DNA from 3 places in the Paenibacillus sp. R14(2021) genome. Region 1 is predicted to be linked to each of the others. Evidence: riboswitches for the same ligand, from Rfam matches in the RefSeq annotation. Region 1 holds a riboswitch; each other region holds the start of a gene.
What was found. A riboswitch is a leader RNA that binds a small molecule or an ion and turns the genes downstream of it on or off. The one in region 1 is predicted to bind ZMP and ZTP.
Positions count from the first base shown of each region.

Region 2: linked by a shared signal. The riboswitch ahead of KXU80_RS14620 (bifunctional 5,10-methylenetetrahydrofolate dehydrogenase/5,10-methenyltetrahydrofolate cyclohydrolase) and the one ahead of rpiB (ribose 5-phosphate isomerase B) in region 1 are both predicted to bind ZMP and ZTP.
Region 3: linked by a shared signal. The riboswitch ahead of KXU80_RS17865 (DJ-1/PfpI family protein) and the one ahead of rpiB (ribose 5-phosphate isomerase B) in region 1 are both predicted to bind ZMP and ZTP.

Region 1 covers NZ_CP080269.1:3,719,434-3,723,591, reverse strand. Annotated here, with positions in the region: gene KXU80_RS17325 (L-threonylcarbamoyladenylate synthase) at 1-418, shown strand, start outside; gene KXU80_RS17320 (manganese efflux pump MntP) at 643-1,203, shown strand; gene KXU80_RS17315 (low molecular weight protein arginine phosphatase) at 1,231-1,806, shown strand; ZMP/ZTP riboswitch at 1,881-1,963, shown strand; gene rpiB (ribose 5-phosphate isomerase B) at 2,082-2,549, shown strand; gene KXU80_RS17305 (TIGR01440 family protein) at 2,586-3,167, shown strand; gene glyA (serine hydroxymethyltransferase) at 3,206-4,158, shown strand, end outside.
Region 2 covers NZ_CP080269.1:3,128,842-3,132,999, forward strand. Annotated here, with positions in the region: gene KXU80_RS14615 (S-layer homology domain-containing protein) at 1-1,247, opposite strand, end outside; gene KXU80_RS14620 (bifunctional 5,10-methylenetetrahydrofolate dehydrogenase/5,10-methenyltetrahydrofolate cyclohydrolase) at 1,710-2,558, opposite strand; ZMP/ZTP riboswitch at 2,624-2,703, opposite strand; gene coaD (pantetheine-phosphate adenylyltransferase) at 2,791-3,267, opposite strand; gene KXU80_RS14630 (phosphoesterase) at 3,264-3,776, opposite strand; gene KXU80_RS14635 (zinc-dependent alcohol dehydrogenase) at 3,823-4,158, opposite strand, start outside.
Region 3 covers NZ_CP080269.1:3,842,255-3,846,412, forward strand. Annotated here, with positions in the region: gene rlmN (dual-specificity RNA methyltransferase RlmN) at 38-1,099, opposite strand; gene KXU80_RS17865 (DJ-1/PfpI family protein) at 1,320-1,901, opposite strand; ZMP/ZTP riboswitch at 1,971-2,049, opposite strand; gene KXU80_RS17870 (diguanylate cyclase domain-containing protein) at 2,096-3,919, opposite strand; gene KXU80_RS17875 (methyl-accepting chemotaxis protein) at 4,126-4,158, opposite strand, start outside.

The sequences.
Region 1 (4,158 bases):
CGCGGTTGCCGCGCCGGAGAGCAGCTCGAACGCGGCAGACGCGCAAGCGCCCCGCTCGCCCGGCATGAAATACGCGCATTACGCGCCGCAAGGGCTCATGCAGCTGGTCAAAGGCGACGCCGAAGCGGTCTCCGCCTGGATCGGGGCGCAGGTCCGCGAGGCGCGCAAGAACGGCGAGCGCACGGGCGTGCTCGCCTTCGCCGAGCATGCCGCTCGGTACGACGCCGACTGCGTGCTCGTCGTCGGCAGCCTCGCGCGGCTTGATTCCGTCGCGCACGGCTTATACGCCTCGCTGCGCGAGTTCGATGCGCAGGGCATTCAGCGCATCTGGGCCGAGACGTGCCCCGAGCAAGGCATCGGGCACGCGCTGATGAACCGCTTGGCCAAAGCCGCCGGCCACGCGGTCATCGAGGTCTAGCGGGCGGCAGACCTCGCCCGCCTGGGCCGCCCGCGCATCCGAGGCTCAGGCTGATGCGCCGCAATCGCGTGCCTGCAATGCTGCCCTGAGCGCAAACCGCCGGGGGGGGCCATTCCCTCGCACTTCGGCGTCTCCCAGCCCAGCCGCCTTGTCCCGCCTCTGGGTCATCTTTCCAATCTTGTCCGCATATGCTTGGAGGAGATAGCGGACAAGGAGTGAGTGGAATGTTGGAGGCGGGCATGGATACCGGGCAGCTGCTTACGCTGATCATTATCGCGGTAGCGCTCGGCATGGATGCTTTTTCCCTTGGCGTGGGTATCGGGCTCAAAGGCATACGGATGCTGGAAATTCTCAAGCTGAGCGCCATTATTGCAATTTTTCACATCATTATGCCGCTGATGGGCATCTTTATGGGTAACTACGTCGGGGCCCTGCTCGGGAGCGTGGCAACCTCGGCGGCTGGAGGCTTATTGCTTCTGCTCGGCGGCCATATGATCTACAGCTCGCTTCGCGGGGAAGCCGCCCAGTCCATCAATCACCGCAGCTCGTGGGGGATGCTGATCTTCGCGCTCAGCGTCAGTATTGATTCGTTCTCGGTCGGCATCTCGCTTGGGATGTTCGCCGTCGATATGCTGCTGGCCGTGCTCTTGTTCGGCTTTGCCGGCGGCCTCATGTCTATCATAGGACTGTTGATCGGCCGCCGCGTCCGTTCCAGCCTCGGCGAGTATGGCGAGGCGGTCGGGGGCGTCATTCTGCTCACCTTCGGTCTTTTAATCTTATTTTGACAGCCAAGCTAGAGGAGGGAATCACGCATGAAACGAATCTTATTCGTCTGTACCGGCAATACGTGCCGTTCTCCGATGGCGGAGGCCATGCTTCGGTCGCTTGCGCAGAAACGCGGCTTGGCGCTGGAGGTTCGTTCCGCGGGCGTTTCCACGGTCGACGGTCTTCCTGTATCGGCGCACGCGCAGACGGCGCTGCTTCGCCGGGACATTAAACATAACAATGGTTCCACTGCGCTTGAGAATGGCTCCGTTACCTGGGCGGATTTGATCCTGACGATGACGGCAGGCCATAAACGCAATCTGCTGCAGCGATTTCCGGGCGCGGTGGATAAGACCTACACGCTGCTGGAGTTCGTCAACCGCGACGAAGAGCTTCTGCAGCAGATCGCGGAGCTCGAGAGCCTCTATACGGATTGGCAGATGAAGCAGGCGCTCGGCGGCCAGCTGACGAGCGCGGAACGCGCAAGGCTGTTAGAGCTGGAGGGCGGTATTCCGAGCTTCGATATCGCGGATCCGTTCGGAGGGCCGCTGCATGTCTACGAGCAAAGCGCGGACGAAATCGAGAAGGCGCTGATCAAGCTGCTTGATCGTTTGCAGCGTTGAAAAGGGCATGCGGGAATCGCGGTTTTGGATTGATTTTGCCGCCGCGATCCGTTATGATAAAAGCAACTAAAGACGGTTTCCGATGTAACTGGCGACGAAAGTGGGTCCAACCACGGTGGAGCATCGGATCATACGGCCGGTCGCCTGGGCAAAGAGCAGCGTGCGTAAGCATGCTTGCTCTTTTTTCGTCTTTTACGGCGAAATCAGGTATACTAAAACCATTGTGATTCGACATTTTCCGCCAGCGTGCGGTCTCATTGGGAGGTATATGGAATATGAAAATCGCCATCGGAGCAGACCACGGAGGCTACAGCCTCAAGGAAATCGTGGTGCCTTATATACAGTCGCTCGGCCATGAGATCATTGATCTCGGCTGCGATTGCAATGTGTCGGTCGACTATCCGGATTACGCGATGCCGGTATGCGATCATGTTGTGAAGGGAGAGGCCGACCGCGGCATCCTGATTTGCGGCACCGGCATCGGGATGTCGATTGCGGCAAACAAGGTCGCCGGCATCCGCTGCGCGCTCGTTCACGATCTGTTCTCGGCGCAGGCGACGCGGGAGCATAACGACACGAACGTGCTCGCGATGGGCGAGCGCGTGATCGGGCCAGGCGTTGCGCAGGAGATCATCCGCATCTGGCTCGAAACGCCGTTCTCGAACAGCGAGCGCCATGTGGGCCGCCTGAACAAAGTGAAGGCGATCGAGGACAAGTACGCGCATGCGTCTAAAACGGAATAAGGAGCGGATCCACAAGTGAGCGATAGAGGAGCGGCAATGGAATTGTCGCGGCTGTCCCGCGATGTGGAGACCGTGGTCCGCGAGCTCGCGGACGTCTCGGGCCTCCGCGCGGGTCAGCTGCTGGTCATCGGCGTATCGACGAGCGAAGTGCTGGGGCAGAGAATTGGGACCTCCGGCACGATGGAGACGGCGGAAGCGATTTATGCCGGCGTTGAAGCCGTGCGGCGCGAACTTGCGTTCTACCCCGTATTTCAGTGCTGCGAGCATTTGAACCGGGCACTCGTCATGGAAAGGGATGCCGCGGAGCGTTACGGGCTGGAGCTTGTCTCCGCTGTTCCCGTGCGCAGGGCGGGCGGCTCGATGGCAGCTTACGCATTCAATCATTTGCAGGACGCATGCCTGACTGAGACGGTACAGGCGCATGCGGGAATTGACATCGGCGACACGTTTATCGGTATGCATTTGAAGCGCGTGGCCGTTCCGGTCCGTCCTTCCATTCGTTCCATCGGCGAGGCGCATCTGACGATGGCGTACGCCCGTCCTAAGCTGATCGGCGGAGAACGTGCGGTTTACGCGCGACAAACGGAGCAAGAAGCCGTCACAGGCTCCTGCGATTAAATCCACTACGTTAATTATTTTAAGGAGGATATACGAACATGGAAAACCTACGTAAGCAAGATCCGGAAATCTTGAAAGCACTTGGCCTTGAGCTGCAGCGCCAACGCGACAACATCGAGCTGATTGCATCCGAGAACATCGTATCCGAGGCTGTACTTGAAGCAATGGGTTCGGTACTGACGAACAAATACGCGGAAGGCTACCCGGGCAAACGTTACTATGGCGGCTGCGAGCATGTCGACATCGCTGAAGATATCGCGCGCAATCGTGCGAAAGAACTATTCGGTGCCGAGCACGCGAACGTTCAGCCCCACTCCGGTGCACAAGCGAACATGGCTGTATACTTGGCAGCATTGAACCCTGGCGATACCGTTCTGGGCATGAACCTCGCGCACGGCGGTCACTTGACGCACGGCAGCCCGGTTAACGCTTCCGGTATTCTATATAACTTCGTTTCTTACGGCGTAAACGAAAACACGTTCACGATCGATTATGAAGAAGTGCGCAAGCTGGCGTTCAAACACCGTCCGCGCATGATCGTCGCAGGCGCGTCGGCTTACCCGCGCATCATCGATTTCGAAGCGCTCGGTAAAATCGCTGACGACGTAGGCGCGCTGTTCTTCGTCGATATGGCGCATATCGCAGGTTTGGTTGCTGCAGGTCTTCACCCAAGCCCAGTGCCTCACGCGCACTTCGTTACGACGACAACGCACAAGACGCTTCGCGGACCTCGCGGCGGTATGATCCTGTGCCGCAAAGCATGGGCAGCGGCGATCGACAAAGCCGTATTCCCGGGCTCCCAAGGCGGTCCGTTAATGCACATCATCGCGGCCAAAGCCGTTGCATTCGGCGAAGCGCTGCAGCCTTCTTTCAAAACATACGGCAAGAACGTCGTGGACAACGCCAAAGCGCTTGCTGACGCCCTGATTGCCAAAGGCATCAACATCGTCTCCGGCGGCACGGACAACCATCTCATGCTGATCGATCTTCG
Region 2 (4,158 bases), 590 kb from region 1:
TTGATGGTCGCGATGGACTTATCCGCTACGGTCCATTCAATATCGCCCGTGACGTCATCGGCGTTATAGTTTTGGCCTGTCCGAGGATCCTCGGAGTAAACGCCCATGATCGTAATTTCCTGATAGCTCCGAGGCGGGAGCGAAACAGGAGTGTCGAGCTCCAATTGCGCCATCATGTCCGGCGTAAACCGCTCCAGCTTGAACGGTCCGCCGACGAATACCTGCACGGCATTGACGAGCAGGCCGTCGTCGTAGCCGTCTTCGCCTTCCGTGCCGGACGGCGCTGTATACTTATACTCGAAATAAATATAGGTCATGCCTTTGCCGACCGGCGTAATAACGCCGTTCTGGTCTACCGTAGCAATGGATTCGTCTTTCGAATACCATTTGCCCAGATTCGTCACCTCGTAACGATCCTGATCGGGATATTCCAGGTCCGCGTAGATCTTATGCGGCACGTCGGTCTCCATGATCTTCAGCACGTCTTCCGACATCAGAAGACCGAACAACTGAAACGGAATCGGGTCCTTCTGAACGGTGACCGCGATCGACAGCGTCGGCATGCTGCCGTATTTCACGCGGATGAATGTCGAAGCGCCGCCCTTAATGCCCTTGATCATGCCGTGTGACACGGTCGCTACCTCGGCATCGTCCGTGCTCCAGACGGCATCGGCCGTAATATCCCGCGTTGACCCGTCCGTGAACGTTCCATGCAGATGAAGCGGATAGTTCGTGTCCGCCTCGACGAACACGTTCAACGTGGACAGCAGGTATGTGACAAGCGTCGGTTCCAAAGGCTCTGCCGCTTCCGGCGCTCCGGCGCCCGCGGTGATCGTAACAGGAACGTTGACGACGGCGTCGCCGAGATTGAGGCGCACTTCCGTCGTTCCGGCCGCTTTGGCCGTAATGACGCCCCGGTTGACAACGGCGACGGCGGGATTCATAGACATCCAGACGCCTTGCGTTGTCACGTCTTTCGCCGAACCATCCTTGTACTTCGCTTCGACCGTCACCGGATGGCTTCCCTCCGATAAGGCGAAAGCAACATTTGTCTCGCTTGGCGTCAGCGTATCGAACTGCGCAGCCGCTGCATTCTGGACGGCCGGTTGTTCATGCGCGGTTCCCGGCTCGACGCCGATACTCGTGCTTGGCGAGGCAGAAGCCATGCTGCCGAACAACGAACTAATGAGTACGGCTAATACTAGCGATAATGATAGAGCTTTTCTGACAACCTTCCGATGATGCATGACTTTCCTCCTAAATCAATTTTATATGTAACCCTTTTCAAAGAAAGGTTCATATATACCCAAAAGAACTTCCGTCCTACCTACAAGAAGATAAGTATATTTAATTAAATTACACACAAAACACTTAATTTTCTGAATCTTTACTCAGCTAGATAATACCCGAACATTTTCCATTTATCAATCATTTCTTTGCTAAAACTTATCATTTAACTGCCATAGAACTAGTTTCAACCCCTATTTTAGGTATTTGGATACAACATTATGTCATAATTTATCACATATTGACGTAAGATTACCTCCTCTCCGTGCCTGATAAGCAGAAAGAGGCAAGGGGAACCCCCTCGCCTCTCATCTATTGCTTTCTGGCTAAGAAACAACGTTTTGATCGTCGTTCATAGGCTGAATTCAAAGCCTCCGTAGATTGTAATGTCGAGGCTGTACAGCCATTCTGCAAAGTCCTTCTCAACCCCCGAACTTCTCCGCCGCATGCACCGTGTGCTTGAGCAGCATCGCAATCGTAACCGGTCCGACGCCCGCGGGAACCGGGGTGATGGCACTAGCCTTCGCCAAGCAAGCCTCATAATCCGCATCGCCGACATTCCCGGGGTTATACCCGGCATCAATCACGACCGCGCCGGGCTTGATCCAGTCGCCCTGCACGAATTTCGGCTTGCCGACGGCCGCGACGACGATATCCGCCAGGCGCACCATCGCGGCCAAGTTCGAGGTTCGCGAATGGCAGGTCGTGACCGTCGCATCCGCATTCAGCAGCATGGCCGACACCGGCTTGCCGAGGATGGGGCTCCTGCCGATAACAACGGCATGCTTGCCCCGAACGGGCAGCTTGTAATATGCCAGAATCGCCATTATGGCCGCAGGCGTGCACGACGGATAATCCGCGAATCCGAACGCGTTCTGCGCATAGCCGAGCGCCGTTACGCCGTCCACGTCCTTCTCGATCGCGATCGCCTCGAACGCCGCGCGCTCGTCGATGTGGTGCGGAACGGGATGCTGCAGCAGGATGCCGTGCACGGAACGATCCTCGTTCAGCCCCCGAATGGCGGCGATCAGCGTTTCCGTTGATGTGCTTGCAGGCAGCTCGACGCGCATGGACGTAATCCCGAGCCGCTTGCACGCATTGCCTTTCATTCGCACGTAAGTCGCCGACGAAGGATCATCCCCGACCAGAATCGTCGCCAGGCAGGGCGTAATGCCGCGCTCCTTCAGCTGCTTGATGCGTTCCTCCAACTGAAGCTTAATGCTGTCTGCAACGGCATTGCCGTCCAAATTCAACTTTTCCCCGTTTACCATGTTCGTTCATCCTTCCAGAATGAGATGGTCTCAAGAAAACAGAAAGAGGCAAGGGGATCTCCCCTTACCTCTGCCCAGGCGTACGGCCGTATGAACGATGTGCTCCCCCGCGGTTCCCCGCGTTACGCCAGTCACACTCGCTTACCTCTATCGATTATTATAGTCCTGCGGAGGACCGACTATCAATCCCGATCTATCCGCTTCTTCCGGCATAAGCGGGGCTTGCCAGACGCTACACCGTATATGTCACCATCTTCGCATACGCATCCGGATGCATATAGGCCTCGGCCTGCTCGATCTTGTTCGATTGGATAAACATCCGCACGAGCGAGCTGCTCGTCTGAATGTCCTTCGTGTACGGCGAGAGGTAGACGGTATCCGCTTTGGTCGTGCAGCGCATATATTGCTCCAGCTGCAGCTCGTATTCGAGATCCGTGGAGTTGCGGATGCCGCGAATGACGGCCTTGACGTCATTCGCGTTCACGTAATCGGCCACGATGCCTTCGTACGGAACAACTCGCACATTGTCCATACCCGACACGGATAGCTGCACGAGCTCCGTTCGCTGCGCGATATCGAAATCATGCTTTTTGCCCCGATTGTTCGCGATAATGACATGCACCTCTTCAAACAGGCTTCCCGCCCGCTCGATGACCGAGATATGCCCCAGTGTAATGGGATCGAAGCTTCCTGCGTAAACAACTCTCATGCCTGTTCCTCGCTCGGTACGACGGCATCGCGAATTTGCTCGAAGGTAAGCGGCGTATAGTCCCAATGCTCCACGCAGGCGTTGAAATAGTTGATGCCCGCATACTTCTGCCCATGAATATGGCCGTGTACGTTCACGTACGGCATATGCTTGTTCATATACATCGGCTCATGCGAGAGAAAGAAGAAATCCTTGTAGATGATCGGATGCTCGCTCACTTCATCGAAGCCGACATCCAGCCACCAGCTGCGTGAACGGCCGCGGTCATGGTTGCCGAGAATAAGATGCTTATAACCGTTCAGCCGCTCCACGATCGCCTTCGTCCGCTCTCGGTTCAAGAATGAAAAGTCGCCCAAATGAAACACTTTGTCCTCTTTGCCGACGACCGCATTCCACTTCTCGATCATCGACTCGTTCATCTCCTCCGCATGCGCGAACGGCCTCGATTCGAAGTCAATGATTGCTTGATGACCAAAGTGATGGTCGGATATGAAAAACACCTTCTGCATCGTGAGACCACCTCTCCCTACGTAATCGGATTCATCTGCCCCGGTATTAGGACGTGCCTCCCGGAACAAGCAGCACCTTCGAGACATGACCCGGTTGATTGAGCAGCTTCTCGAACCAGTACCCGCCTTCGTGCAGGGGCGCTTCCACGACCCCTTCGGACAGCCCCATCCGGCCTTCCGCGATCCACTTCAGCGCCGTTTGAAAATTCAAGGACGAATAGGCAAACGCGCCGGTCATCGACACCTCGCTGCGTATCGCAATATTGACCGGCAGCACGGATTCTTCCTCGTGCAGGCCCGTGAATACGGTGCGTCCGCCGCCTTTGCAGGCCAGCACAGCCTGCTTGCGCGTTAAGCCTGCGCCAACGGCGTCGATTGCAGC
Region 3 (4,158 bases), 120 kb from region 1:
TTCTGAGAGATTCAATTCGGTTTGGGCAGCTGACCGGTTACCCGGAAGCTTTCATTTGTTTACTCCGCAGCTGCCCGCAGGCTGCATCGATATCGGTTCCATGCTCCAACCGTACGCTTACGCTCACACCTTGTTTCTTGAGCGTGTCGTAGAAGCCTTTAATCGATTCCTGTTCACTTCGCTGGTATTGACTGTGTTCATCAACAGGATTGTACGGAATTAGATTCACATTGACGTTCGGCCGGCGGCCGCCGATCAGCTCTGCAAGCTCCAGCGCCTGCTCGCCGGCGTCGTTAACGCCCCGCAGCAAAATGTATTCCAGCGTTATGCGGCGCTTGTTCTTGCTGATGTAATAATCGATCGCCGCCATTAGTTTCTCGATTGGAATCGCCCGGTTGATCTTCATAATCCGCGTGCGCAGCTCGTTGTTCGGCGCATGAAGCGAGATCGCCAGGTTGACGCCTAAATTCCGGTCCGTGAATGCAATAATCTTGTCGGCCAAGCCGCTTGTTGATACCGTGATATGCTTGGCGCCGATCGCCAGCCCCTTGTGATCCTTGATTACGTCAAGGAAGTCGACGAGGTTCTCAAAATTATCGAACGGTTCGCCGATGCCCATAACAACCACATGGCTGACCCGTTCTCCTTGGCCGGCAGCATCCAAATACAGCTGCACCTTCATGATTTGCTCGGCGATTTCGCCCGCAGACAAGTCACGGCTCTTGCTGAGCAGACCGCTCGCGCAGAAGCTGCATCCGATATTGCAGCCCACCTGCGTGGTTACGCAGACGGACAAGCCAAACTTATGCCGCATCAGTACCGTTTCAATGAGATTGCCGTCCTGCAGCTTAAACAGAAACTTCACGGTCCCGTCCGAGGATTCCTGTTTGGTATGCTCGGTCATCGTCACGAACGTATAGTGCTCTGCGAGCAGCGCAAGACTTGCTGCATTCACATCGGTCATCGCTTCGAATGCCGTGACCCGCTTCCGATAGAGCCACTCCCACACCTGCAAGGCTCTAGACCCCTTGTGTCCGTTCTCCAGCATCCAACCGCTCAGCTGTTCCCGCGTCATTCCGTATATAGAAGGTTTGTTCATACCTGATCCTCTTTTCACTAACCAACGTCTCTCGTTACCTCCAATCATTTTCCCAAAATTCAAGCAGGAAAACAAGGGTGGAACACTTTTTGCCAAATGGGCGGCCCGCCGACGATAACGCCTCGTTTTTCCTATTAACGCCCATCCGCCTTCCGCAGCCCCGTCCTCCCACGGCAGAAAACCCTTGAACCGGCGGCAGTGCCGGCCCAAGGGCTTCCTTTCATCCTATGGCGGATGCGCCGGAATAATACGGGTAATGCATCTGCTCCTGCACCCGGCGGGTGAAATCTCTGTCCGTCAGCGACTCGACGACATACAGACCGAGGTCGATCGATGCCGAGACACCGCCGCCCGTAAATACGTCGCCGTCCCGCACGAAGCGTTCCTTGACGACCTCGGCGCAGTAAGGCTGAAGCAGCTCATAGGCAGAAGCGTTCGTCGTGGCCCGCTTCCCCTGCAGTAATCCCGCTGCCCCCAGCAGCAGAGCCCCTGTGCAGACAGACACCTTCATCTCCGCTTCCCGGGCCGTTCGAAGCCAGGACAGGAAGCCTTCGTCGTACTGCAATCTGCGCGTCGGCATGCCGCCGGGCACAAAGACCAAATCATAACCCGACAGATCCGGCTTTACATGCGAAATGCTGATCGACATGCCGCGGTCATCCGTTATTCGGGACTGATCCGCGCAATAATGCCAGATCATGTCCGCATCGGCGCCCAGGACCCTCATCCATGTTATCGCTTCCTGGAAACCTGAAAAATCCAGCAGCGTGAACCCGTCAAACAACACATAAGCCAGCTTCATCCTCGACACCTGCCCTCTCCATGCATCATATAGAGAAATCAAAAAAGCATCCGATTCATGAGAATCGCATACTTTTGCCCAGGCGTACGGCCGTTTGCTGCGTGCTCCCTCATGGTTATCCATGTTTACGCCAGTCACACGCAGGTTGAATTTTCTATTATTTTACATCCATTCCACTGGATATACAAGAGCTGCTATACGCAGTCTGCATAAAACCAGCAATCGTTCTTGCCCCTTGTCTTCGCCTCGTACATGGCCTGATCCGCACGCTGTAGAATAGCTGCTGCATCCCCGCCGTCCTGCGGGAAGACCGCAATGCCGATGCTCGCCGACACGTTGATTCGCTGTCCGTTTATCCGATCGAGCTGGCCCATTGCCGCAATAATAGCGCGTGCCATGCTATCTAGAAGCTGAGTATCCGCAGCCTCTTCGATCAGCACGACAAACTCGTCGCCCGCCCATCGCGCGCTTATGCCGTACGTACCGACGCAGTCCCGAAGAATAACGGCGGTCTCCTGCAGCAGGCGGTCGCCCATCTCGTGCCCCAGCGTATCGTTCACGCGCTTGAAGCCATCCAGATCCATGAAGAACACCGCGAACGGGACGTTCTCTTCCCTCCCGCGATTTACAGCCTCTTGTATGCGCTGGGAGATATATCGCCGGTTCGGCAGCCCCGTCAAATCGTCGTAATGCGCCTTGCGCTCCTCATCCGTTCGGTCGCTGAACATGAACAAATGCCCGTGGAGGAGCTGTCCGTCCTCGCTCGCGATCGGACTGACGTAGCATTCATAATAACGCGCCGCACCGCCCTCCAGCTGAAACGCGGCACGCTCCCGAAACGGTGGCAGCCGCTGCTCGAAATACGCTTCTATTCGCCTGTCCAACGTACCGTAAGAAACCCGCAGGTCCCGGCAGTAATCCGCCAGTTGCTGCCCCGCTGCAAGCGTGCGGCCGAACATGTCCGCGAACCGTTGGTTCGCGAACAGCACCCTGCCCTCTTCATCGCACATTGCAATCGCTTCGTGTCCGGACTCCAGCATCCGCTCGATGATTTTATTCTGCTCGGCAATCTTCTGCTCGGCGATCCGGCTCTGGACGAAGAGTTTCTTGAACCGGCTTTCGCTGTCGGTAACCTGATTGTAAAGCTCCGTCATTCGGTAATACATTTTGGTAAATTCATATATCATGCCCGCGAGCACGATGTTGGCGCATACGAACGTATCCATCTTAGAAATGTACCACCCCAGGCTGAACCGCTCGCCGCCGCACAGGACAATGCCGACATCCAGCAACGTTGCAAGCAGCGCCACGCATAGCCATGACGCCGTTACCGTGCTGCCTCTCGTCGACCGGAAGTAGGCGATGAGTGCCGCCAAGCTGATCAGCAGCACCGGCAGGCAGATCGCGAACAGGAAGAACGGCGTTATTCTGCCGTGGTCCATCACCACGGGCAAGCTGCGCTGAGCACGAATGACCCCCGTCGTAATAAGCGCGACAAGCAGCAAGGTGCCGCCGAACACCAGCGCCGTCCAGTTTCGCCCTTGACGCGGGCTGAAGGCCATTCCGCCGTATTTCTTCTCGATGAATACGTGCAGCAGAATGGCGATCGGGAATCCCGCATGCCAGAAGGCATAGAGATATTCCGGTACCTGCTGCTCCGCATGCCACAAGGGCGGCCGGTGCTCCAGTGTGCCCGGAAATGTGAGCAAATACGCGGTGGCCATGCCGGCCGAGTACAGGTAGCCGGCAGCGAGCACCAGAATGGACGGCGCACGGCATACCCGGAACTGGCTGTACAGCACGAATACGGTGATCAGCTCGAAGCAGATCACCGCGGCGAACAGCGCAGGCTGAAGCGTCCCGGTACGCGGGAAGCGCAAATGCGCGTACGGCGCGCCGGCCAACGTAATCGCAGCCACGATTGCGCCGATGATGAAGGCGAATCGGCGCTGAGAAGGGCTTGCTTGCAAGGTGAATAACGTATACGCCGGGGTTGCGGCGGCTTGCTGGTTGTTCATGTAAACCTCCCTGACCTTGTTCCAATACTGACATCATTCGACATAAGCATAATAAAACCTTTTCCGTAGTGATTAGAAGGAAAACGGGGAGCATCCGATCATCGCACAGCTGGCCGCGACCGGTCGTGTACGCATTTCGTTCATCCTGCCTTAACCTAATAGAAAGTGCCCGCCCCGCAAGGGCAGGCACTTTCTATTTCGTCACACTATACTTTGAAGCGCGTTACCGCCTGCTGCAG